2 regions of the Bradyrhizobium sp. AUGA SZCCT0182 genome follow, and region 2 is predicted to be linked to the other one. Evidence: riboswitches for the same ligand, from Rfam matches in the RefSeq annotation. Region 2 holds a riboswitch; the other holds the start of a gene.

Region 1 (5,525 bases), on a different contig from region 2:
TTGCCGCCGAGCGTCGCCGAGGCGATCTTGACCAGATCGACCGCGCTGAAGCGCGAGGTCAGGTCGGCGGTGACGCCGACCACCACGCCGGCCTTGCCATCCTCGGTGACGCCGACGATCGCAACCACGCCGGAGCCAATCTGCTTCTTGCCGTCGTCGACGAGACTCTTGAGATCCTTGGTCTCGACGCCTTCGACCGCACGCGCCAGGAGCTTGACGTTGCCGACTTCGCGCACGCCGCTGGCAGCCGCAGCGCCATTGCCTCCGCCGCCGCCCATCGCGAGCTTCTTGCGCGCATCCGACAGGTCGCGCTCGAGCTTCTTGCGCTCTTCCACCAGCGCGGCAATGCGCGCCGGCATCTCTTCGACCGAGGTGCGCAGTTCGCCGGCCGCATTCCTCGCAAGCTGCATGGTGTCGTTGGCGTGCTTGCGCGCATGACGTCCGGTCAGCGCCTCGATGCGGCGGACGCCGGAGGCAACCGCGCTTTCGCCGGTCACTGAAATGAGGCCGATGTCGCCGGTACGGCGCACATGTGTGCCGCCGCACAATTCCACCGACCAGCCGAGCGTGTTCTGGCCCTGCTCGCGGGCCTGCTTGCCCATCGACACCACGCGCACCTCATCGCCATATTTTTCGCCGAACAGCGCGCGCGCCCCGGCCTCGCGGGCGTCGTCTACCGCCATCAGGCGCGTCGTGACTTCGTCATTCTCCAGCACCACCTCGTTGGCGATATCCTCGATGCGCGCGAGTTCTTCCGCCGTGATCGGCTTCTGGTGCACGAAATCGAATCGCAAGCGATCGGGCGCCACCAGCGAGCCGCGCTGGGCGATGTGGTCGCCGAGCACCTGGCGCAGCGCCTCATGCAGCAGATGCGTCGCCGAGTGATGCGCCCGGATCGAGGAGCGCCTGATATGGTCGACCTCGAGCTGCAAGGCGGTGCCGACCTTCAGCGTGCCCTGCTCCACCGTGCCCAGATGCACGAATAGATCGCCGGCCCGCTTCTGCGTATCGGTGACGCGGAACTTGACGTCCTTGCCGATCATCACGCCGGTGTCGCCGACCTGGCCGCCGGACTCGGCATAAAACGGCGTCTGGTTGAGAACGATCGATCCTGTCTCGCCGGTCTTGAGGCTGTCGGCATCCTTGCCGTCCTTCACCAGCGCGGAAACCACGCCCTCGGCGCTCTCGGTTTCATAACCGAGGAACTCGGTGGCGCCGAGTTTTTCGCGCAGCGGAAACCAGACGGTCTCGCTCGCGGTATCGCCCGATCCCGCCCACGACGCACGCGCCTTCTCTTTCTGCTTTTCCATCGCATCGGTGAACGAGGCGAGATCGACGCTGATGCCGCGCGACTTCAATGCATCCTGGGTCAGATCGAGCGGGAAACCGTAGGTGTCGTACAGCGTGAAGGCGGTATCGCCGTCGAACATGTCGCCCTTCTTCAGCGAACTGCTCTTCTCGTCGAGGATCGACAGGCCGCGCTCGAGCGTCTTGCGGAAGCGCGTCTCTTCCAGCCGCAGCGTTTCCTCGATCAGCTTTTCGCCTCGCACCAGATCCGGATAGGCCTGGCCCATCTCGCGCACCAGCGCCGAAACGAGACGATGCATCAGCGGATCGCGCGCGCCGAGCAACTGCCCGTGGCGCATCGCGCGGCGCATGATCCGGCGCAGCACATAGCCGCGGCCTTCGTTCGAGGGCAGCACGCCGTCAGCAATCAGGAACGACGATGCGCGCAGATGATCCGCGATCACGCGGAACGACGCCACGTTCTGCTCCTCCGGTCCGTGCCCGAGCGCGGACGCGGTGGAATCGATCAGGTGACGGAACAGATCGGTTTCGAAGACGCTCTCGACGCCCTGCAGGATGCAGGCCATGCGCTCCAGCCCGAGGCCGGTGTCGATCGAGGGACGCGGCAGCGGCACGCGCTCCTCCTTCGTCACCTGATCGAACTGCATGAAGACCAGGTTCCAGAATTCGAGGAAGCGATCGCCGTCCTCCTCCGGGCTGCCCGGAGGCCCGCCCCAGATGTGCTCGCCGCGGTCGATAAAGATCTCGGAGCATGGACCGCAGGGACCGGTATCGCCCGCGGCCCAGAAATTGTCTGATGTCGCGATGCGGATGATGCGGTCGTCGGAGAAGCCGGCGATCTTCTTCCAGTAGCGCGCCGCCTCGTCGTCGTCGTGGTAGATGGTGACGAGCAGCTTGTCCTTGTTCAGCCCGAAACCCTTGGTGACCAGGTTCCAGGCGAGCTCGATCGCACGCTCCTTGAAGTAATCGCCGAACGAGAAATTGCCGAGCATCTCGAAGAACGTGAGATGGCGCGCGGTGTAGCCGACATTGTCGAGGTCGTTGTGCTTGCCGCCGGCGCGGACGCATTTCTGCGACGTCGTAGCGCGCTGATAGGCGCGCTTCTCGATGCCGGTGAAGACGTTCTTGAACTGCACCATACCGGCCGCCGTGAACATCAAGGTCGGGTCGTTGCGCGGCACCAGCGGCGACGACGGCACGATCTCGTGGCCGTTCTCGGCAAAATAGTCCAAAAATTTCGACCTGATCTCGTTGACGCCGCTCATGTTCATCCAATCGGAAATAGGACCGGGTCAGGCCGCAAATAGCCTTCTCTGCCGGCGCAACGCTTTTAGACAAGGCCAAAGGCGGTGTCCAGAAACTGTGCAGGCGGATCATAGGCTTGCCGCAGCACACAAGACTGGTTGATAGCTGCCGCCGTGCGTTGACAGCCATGGTGGCGCCGTGTTTTCCTGCCTATGTTCAAGACGTCACGTCGGGAGAGATCGGCTTAAGCGCCGGCGCCGAAGGAGCAACCGCCCCGGAAACTCTCAGGCAAACGGACCCCGTGACGGACTAGCATCTGGAAAGAGACGCCGAAGGGCTTTGGCCCAGGGGTGTCCGCCGACGGGATAATACTCTCAGGCACAGCGACAGATGGGGCTTTCTTTGGGTTTTCGGGGGCTGGTCCCCGAACCCTGGAGGGTCCTTGGGATGCTGGCGAGCGACGAATCTCCTTTACATCACACACCCTTGCACGCGCTCCATGTGGCACGCGGCGGCAAGATGGTTCCGTTCGCCGGCTATGAAATGCCGGTGCAGTACGCCGCCGGCGTGCTCCGGGAACACCAGCACACGCGCAGCGCTGCCGGCCTGTTCGACGTCTCGCATATGGGCCAGCTCGCGCTACGGCCGAAATCCGGCAAGGTCGAGGACGCCGCACTGGCGCTGGAGCGGCTGGTGCCGCAGGACATCGTGGCGGTGGCGCCCGGGCGGCAACGCTACGCGCAGTTCACCAATCCCGATGGCGGCATTCTCGACGACCTGATGGTGGCGAATTTCGGCGACCATCTGTTTCTGGTGGTCAACGCCGCCTGCAAGGCCGAAGACGAGGCGCATCTGCGCGCGCACCTTTCGGATGTCTGCATGATCGATTCGCTGGCCGACCGCGCGCTGATCGCGCTGCAGGGGCCGAAGGCCGAATCCGCGCTGGCGAAGTTTTGTGCAGATGTCGGCGGGATGAAATTCATGGACACCGGTCCGCGCAAGGTCGCGGGCTTCGACTGCTTCGTTTCGCGCTCCGGCTATACCGGCGAAGACGGGTTTGAGATTTCGGTTCCGGCTGAACACACCGAAGCGCTGGTGACCGCGCTGCTGGAGAACAGCGACGTGCTGCCGATCGGATTGGGCGCCCGCGACAGCCTGCGGCTCGAGGCCGGACTTTGTTTGTACGGCCACGACATCGACACCACGACCAGCCCGGTCGAGGGCGCGCTGGAATGGTCGGTGCAGAAAAGCCGGCGAACTGGCGGCGCGCGTGCCGGCGGTTTCCCCGGCACTGAGGCCATTATTGCCCATTTTGAAAAAGGCGCCGCGCGCCGCCGCGTCGGCCTGCGGCCCGAAGGCCGCGCGCCGGTGCGCGAAGGCGCGGTGTTGTTTGCCGATAGCTCCTCGGCCCAGCCGATCGGCAAGGTCACCTCAGGCGGTTTCGGCCCGAGCCTCAATGCCCCCGTCGCGATGGGCTATCTGCCGTCGTCACTCGCCACAACCGGCACGCAAGTTTTCGCCGAAGTCCGCGGCCAGCGCCTGCCGCTGCAGGTCGCGCCCATGCCATTCGTTCCCAACACCTATAAACGCTGAAGGAAGTCTCATGACGATCTTGTTCACAACTGACCATGAATGGCTCCGCATCGAGGGCGATGTCGCCACCATCGGCGTCACGGATTATGCGCAGTCGCAGCTTGGCGATGTCGTGTTCGTCGAACTGCCCAAGGTCGGTCGCAGCCTGAAGAAGGCGGAGGCCGCCGCCGTGGTCGAATCCGTCAAGGCCGCCTCCGACGTCTACGCGCCGATCTCCGGCGACGTGCTCGAAGTCAACGAGGAACTCGCCGCCGAACCCGCGCTGGTGAATTCCGACGCCGCCGGCAAGGCCTGGTTCTTCAAGCTGAAGATCAAGGACAAGAGCGAACTCGATGGCCTGATGGACGAGGCCGCCTACGCCAAGCACACCGCGTGAGAAGATGAAGCGCTTCATAACCACATATCCGGTGTCATCGTCCGCGAAGGCGGACGATCCAGTACGCCGTGACATCTCGATTCAACCGCTGAAGCCAGTGATTACTGGATGCCCCGCCTTCGCGGGGCATGACGGCGAATAAAGAGGAATAGCCATGAACGCGCCGCTCAAGCATACCAACGAGGCCGCCACCGATTTCGTGCGCCGCCACATCGGCCCCTCACCCCGCGACATCGCGGCGATGCTGGAGAGCGTCGGCGCCAAGAGCCTCGGCGAATTGATGAGCCAGACGCTGCCGTCCTCGATCCGGCAGAAGACGCCGCTCGATCTCGGGCGCGCGTTGAGCGAGACCGAAGCGCTGGCGCATATGGGGGAACTCGCCGCGCAGAACCAGGTGTTCACCTCGCTGATCGGCCAGGGCTATTCCGGCACCATTCTGCCCGCCGTGATCCAGCGCAACATCCTGGAGAACCCGGCCTGGTACACGGCGTACACGCCGTACCAGCCCGAGATCAGCCAAGGCCGGCTGGAGGCGCTGTTCAACTTCCAGACCATGATCTGCGATCTCACCGGCCTCGACGTCGCCAACGCCTCGCTGCTCGATGAAGCCACGGCCGCCGCGGAAGCGATGGCGCTGGCGGAGCGCTTCTCTGGCGTGAAGAGCAAATCGTTCTTCGTCGATGCGGACGTGCATCCCCAGACGCTGGCGCTGCTCCGCACCCGCGCCGAGCCGCTGGGCTGGAAACTGATCGTCGGCGATCCCCTCGCCGATCTCGACAAGGCGGACGTGTTGGGTGCGCTGCTGCAATACCCCGGCGGTTCCGGCGCAGTGCGTGATCTGCGCCCCGCGATTGCGTCGCTGCGCGCCAAGGGGGCGCTTGCCGTCGTCGCCGCCGATCTGCTCGCGCTGACGCTGCTGGCCTCGCCCGGCGAACTCGGCGCGGACATTGCAATCGGATCGGCGCAGCGCTTTGGCGTGCCGATGGGCTATGGCGGACCGCAT
Region 2 (5,525 bases):
ACTTGCGGCCGGAGAACATATTTCAATCTGGCGCGCGGTGCTGGACTGGCGCATTCTGGTGCTTTCAGGCGCTTACTTCTTCTTCGGGTTTGGGCTTTACGGCGTCGCGCTCTGGATGCCCCAGATCATCCGGGAATTCGGCTTCACGACAGTTCAAATCGGATACCTGACAGCGCTTCCGCCAATCTGCGGGACCCTCTGGATGATCTTCTGGACCTGGCATTCCGATTACAAAAATGAAAGGCAATGGCACCTTGTTCTGACGGGCCTGATCGGAACGTCCGGACTTCTGCTTGTCGCCTGGCAGTCGTCGAATATTGTTCTGGTCATGATAGGCTTCTGCCTGACGTCGATCGGCGCCTTCACGACGTTTCCGATCATCCTGACCTGGCCGACGGCGGCCTTGTCCGGCGTCACCGCAGCGGCAGCTACGGCGGTAATAAATTGCATAGGGACCTCGAACGGCTATTTCGGGGCCCAACTGATCGGTGTCCTGAAGGACCTTACCGGGGATTTCAGAATTGCAATGTTGCTGACTGCTTGCGGCCTCTTTATTGCGCCATTACTGATCTTCATTTTCGGCAGCTTCTTGAACATAAAGATTCGGGACGAACGTTCGGTGACCGCGGTTGTGAAGCCGATTGATGCGAGATGATCGCGATCCGGCGGCCTCTTATCCGATTGCATCCCCCGAGGTGAGGACGTTGAGCTCGGCTTCTCCTCGGAGGACTTGACTATAATGCGCGTTCGAAGGCGTAGCGCAAATGCGCCTGGCTATTCCTATTGTGAAGGTGAGCAGGCAGATCACCAAGATGCAGCCTGATCACCACACCCACTGGCCGAAATCGGCAATTGCCCGGACCCACGATTTGGGCCGAGATCGATATTTCGGACGGGAGTTCGCGTCTTTACTATTTCAGCCGGAGTGCGATCGCCTCTACCTCGACCAATGCATCCTTCGGCAGTCGGGCAACTTCGATGGTCGATCGCGCCGGAGGGGCGCTGTTGAAGAATTCGGCGTAAATGCCGTTCATCACAGTAAAATCGTCCATGTTCTTGAGAAACACAGTTGTCTTCACAACGCTGGCGAACGAGGCGCCACCCGCTTCCAAAACCGCGCCTAAGTTTGCAAGCGATTGCCGTGTCTGCTTTTCGATTCCGTCTAGAATTGATCCTGATATTGGATCGATCGGCAACTGGCCTGACACAAACACGAACTCTTCGGTTCGAGTGGCCTGGGAATAGGGGCCGGCCGCGGCAGCGGCCTTGTCGGTGACAACTAGCGACTTCATGGTCATGCGTTCTCCGTTCTGTGTACACTGTAAGATCGCTTTAGCCGATGCGAAGGCTTCGCGACGATTTGCTGTAGAGTCGTTGTAAAGGTCAGGCGCGCTGCGGTTGCTCTGGGTCGATGCTCCTACGGCCCCGAGCAAATAATCCTCGCAAGCGGCCGCTTCTAGAGCGTGCAAGATCGCGAAGAAGATCTGCTCAGGCTATAGGCATCCGTTAAGTGATATTCGAGGTATCGATTGCGTCCGCGACCATCTGCGCAGTCACGGCCGATAGAGTCCAACCGAGATGGCCATGGCCGGTATTGTAAAAAATGCCTGGTGCGCGGCTTTCCCTGACAGTGGGCATCATATCCGGCATCATTGGTCGTAGCCCGGCCCAAGGGACTACGCGCCGAGTACTCATCGTCGGAAAGAGGCGCCGTGACCAATCGATCAGCGGTTGGATCCGGTCGGCGCGAATGTCGAGGTTAAAACCATTGAACTCTGCTGTGCCGGCAACACGAAACCGGTCAACTCCTAGGCGGCTCGTCACGATCTTTGCGGCATCATCCAGCAGGCTAACCTTCGGCCCGGCTTGCTGACTGATTTCGTCGTCTAGGTGCACCGTAATTGAGTAGCCTTTGACGGGATAGACGTTTACGTGGTCCCGATTCAACGCCGCTAATTGGCGGCTTCCAGTCCCCGCACAAATTACGACTCTGTCAAACTCAAGCTGATGACTTTCTTGAGAGTGTCGATCACTGCTTCGAGTGTAGCTAACCTGCACACTACCCTTCGACGCATTTATGCTTGAGACGGAGGCTTGATTGACGAAAAGTGCTCCGCGCCGATGGCAGGTCTGCGCAAGACCAAACGTGAATTTGTGTATGTCACCTGTCGCATCGGACGGTGTGTAAAACCCCCCGAAGAACTTGCCGTGCAAGCTCGGCTCAATCTGCTTGATCTCTTCATTGGTGACGGCGTAGCGTTCTAAACCGCTTTCATTGAGGATCTTGTTAGCGCGTTCGGCGGTCTTGAAGCTATCGGCGTCGTGGTAGAAATGCAGAATGCCGCGCTTGTCTAAATTAAAATCAAGCGATTCTCGCTCTGCAATGGCGAACAAATGCTTTCGCGCTTCGAGGGCAAGCTTAACAGTGTGGGCTGTATTTGACCGATATTGCGGGATCGCAGCCATAAACTCTGCGAGCCACGAGTACTTGTGCCAGGATGGGCGCAAGTTCATCAGAAGCGGCGCGTCCTGCTTGAACATCCATTTCAAGCCCTTCGCTATCGTTCCCCAACTATTCCAAACCTCTGCGTTGCTTGCAGAAAGTTGGCCGCCGTTTGCAAATGAGGTTTCCATTGCGGCATATGGCTGCCGCTCAATTATTGTAACGTTATGACCTCGGCAAAGAAGGGCGTCAGCGGTAGTGACACCCGTTACTCCAGATCCGATTATCCCGATATTCATGGCTTTCCCGTCGACGATGACGATCGACTATCGATCGCTTCACCCCATCTGTCGCGGGTACCTGAGAGTTTTGCCGGGTTAAACCGGTTGTCCCCTTCGGTGGGCGTAAGACGCCTCTCTCCAGATTGTTCAACTGCACGGTCCCTTGTGTCTGAGAGTTTATTGGGGGTTGCTCCTTCGACGTCGCAAAAGCGATCTCTCCCGGGCAGTCTATGAACGGTGTAACCTTCTCATGTTGCTGCTGTTTTTGCAAGCCATATACCGTGCATACGGTGTGAAATAGCTTCGTTGACCGGCCTGAGAGGCCAATGTTACCGTATCCTTAGGCGGTCCCGGGCGTTCAACAACGATGCCCGCTTTTGCGTAGAGCGAATTCCATCGGCAGCTTACGACTACGATTTCAAGCTGTGCACTCGCGGTCTTAGTACCGCTGCCGGATCGCCACCAGGACCGCGTCTTGTCTTCAAGCGCTGGTAGGCCGGCCAGAAACCTTAATCACCGGCCTTTTGGCATTTGTTTTGCTTTACGAGAATCTTCCATTCGACAAGCAGTGAGCGGGCATCCGAAGAGTATACGCGAAGATACCATTTCTGCTACTATTAGCGACTTTTATGGCAGGAGATTCCACCATGACGCCGGTTTCGGGTGTGAAGGCCGGACCCACCAAGCTGGTGCGGCGGCGTGTGAAAGTTGGCTTCATCCTCCTTCCAGGGTTCACGATGTTTTCGTACTCAGCCCTGGTCTATATTTTGAAACATTGTACCGACCCCGCGGCCGCAGTCGGGATCGACTTTGAGTATCTGGTTTTAGGACAGAAGCCAGCTCAAACGACTTGTGGTGTCGAAGTGCCATCGACGGCACCCCTGCACGCCGCCCGCACTTGTAACTACGTTTTTGTGATAGGCGGGAGGACAGCAGCTCCCATCGAGAACCGCAGGTCAATTCTGGAAGCACTAACCAGTGCCGATATGAATAACGCAACTCTTGTAGGAGCAGGTTCGGGACTATTTGTGTTGATCGAGGCCGGATTTTTCGATCGGCTGCCTTGCGCAACAGATTGGTATCGCGGCACAGACCGAGATACGCGTTTTGCGGAGGTACAGCAAATCTCAGGCGTTAACTTAGTGGTGAGTGGCAGAAGAGTTAGCTGCGCGGGAGGGCTGGCGGCGCTCGAGCTCGGGTCATGGCTCTTGGAGCGTCATTATTCCGCTATCGGCGTCGACCTGCCTGCACCGCAAGAGCTTTCTGCCTCTCCACCCGATCAGAATTCTGGAATGAGAGAACCCGAACTCGATACGAGAGTACTCCGGGCACTGAAGATCATAGAAAGAAATCCTGGACGGCCCTTAAAAGTTAAAGCTCTCGCATTATCTCTGGGAACTTCCAAGCGGCAGCTCGAACGCCTGTTTCAGCAGGAAATGAAGCAATCGGTCCAGCAATACTGCCGTCATCTTCGACTCGGTTATGGCTATTGGCTTCTTTTGAATACCGCGAAGTCGATCACCGAAGTTGCGACGGTTACCGGATTCTCCGATAGCTCTCACTTCAATCGATGTTTTCGAACTCAATTTGCAACGACGCCAACAAAGGCACGACAATCAAAAGTAAGCGTGGATGACGTTATATCGCCGCGATGGGCAGCTCTCTACGAAAGGGTCGCAAAGAGCGGTCAGGACTCGGACTTATCGCGTTCGAGAGAGTCAGTGTACGCGAATCTGGCTCACTCTGTTGTTGGCTCACCCACTCGAATAAAGCTCTCGGATCAATCGTCGCCTAACGGATCTATTTTCACGACGTATAACAGTGGTGGCTGTCAACCTTCTAGTTTAAGCCGCCGAAGTAAGCACGCTGAACCTCAGGATTTGACCTAAGGTAGTCCGCCGACCCTTTCACAATAACCTGGCCTTGGAGTAGAACGTATCCATAGTCAGCAATAGCGAGGGTTTGATTTACGTTCTGCTCAACCAAGAGCACCGTGACTCCTGCTTTTGCGATCTCGCGAATGACATTGAAGTTTTCTTGCACAAAGAGAGGTGAAAGACCCAGCGACGGCTCGTCGATGATGAGCATGTCAGGGTCCGTCATCAATCCGCGCCCGATCGACACCATTGCCTGCTCGCCGCCCGAGAGTGTTCCCGCAACCTGCTTCTCGCGCTCCTTCAGCCGCGGAAATATGTGAAACACTCGCTCCAGACTCGAGCGAATTTTGGCATTGGATCGCTCAGTATAAGCACCGACACGCAAATTTTCTTCAACGGTCATTCGACCGAAGATACGGCGACCTTCCGGTATGCATCCAATACCGAGCCGAACAACCTCGTGGGTTTTCAATTTGTGGAGATTGTTTCCATTGAAAGTGATTGTACCGATTCGTGGCGGTGTGAGCCGAAGAATTGATCTGATCAAAGTCGACTTGCCCGCTCCATTCACACCGAGAATGCAGCTTATCTGTCCCGGCAGAACATCTAAATCGACGCCCGTCAGGACGTCGACGGTGTCATAGGCAGTGTGCACTCCGCGAACGGTAAGGATCGGGTTCATGACTGCCCCAAATATGCGCGTCGGACTGCGGGATCGGCCGCTACTTCCCTGAACTTTCCTTCGCAAATCTTTTGACCGTAGTTCAAGACGATGCAGTGGTCGGTTACACGCTCGATGAGACCCATCTCATGCTCAACGATAATAATAGTAGGGCTTCCGAATTTTGGTCTTATAGCCAGGATCTCATCCATCAGCTGGTTCGTTTCGTCATGAGTCATTCCCGCTGATGGTTCGTCCAACAG

The links. A riboswitch is a leader RNA that binds a small molecule or an ion and turns the genes downstream of it on or off. The one in region 2 is predicted to bind glycine.
Region 1: another riboswitch for glycine. It lies ahead of gcvT (glycine cleavage system aminomethyltransferase GcvT); the one in region 2 lies ahead of JQ611_RS07030 (D-amino acid dehydrogenase).

What each region holds. Positions count from the first base shown of each region.
Region 1 is NZ_JAFCLY010000021.1:99,253-104,777, reverse strand. Features, by position in the region: gene alaS (alanine--tRNA ligase) at 1-2,573, opposite strand, end outside; glycine riboswitch at 2,773-2,863, shown strand; gene gcvT (glycine cleavage system aminomethyltransferase GcvT) at 3,001-4,146, shown strand; gene gcvH (glycine cleavage system protein GcvH) at 4,157-4,522, shown strand; gene gcvP (aminomethyl-transferring glycine dehydrogenase) at 4,677-5,525, shown strand, end outside.
Region 2 is NZ_JAFCLY010000004.1:210,087-215,611, forward strand. Features, by position in the region: gene JQ611_RS07020 (MFS transporter) at 1-655, shown strand, start outside; gene JQ611_RS07025 (Rid family detoxifying hydrolase) at 912-1,292, opposite strand; gene JQ611_RS07030 (D-amino acid dehydrogenase) at 1,507-2,742, opposite strand; glycine riboswitch at 2,871-2,956, opposite strand; gene JQ611_RS07035 (GlxA family transcriptional regulator) at 3,372-4,613, shown strand; gene JQ611_RS07040 (ABC transporter ATP-binding protein) at 4,564-5,283, opposite strand; gene JQ611_RS07045 (ABC transporter ATP-binding protein) at 5,280-5,525, opposite strand, start outside.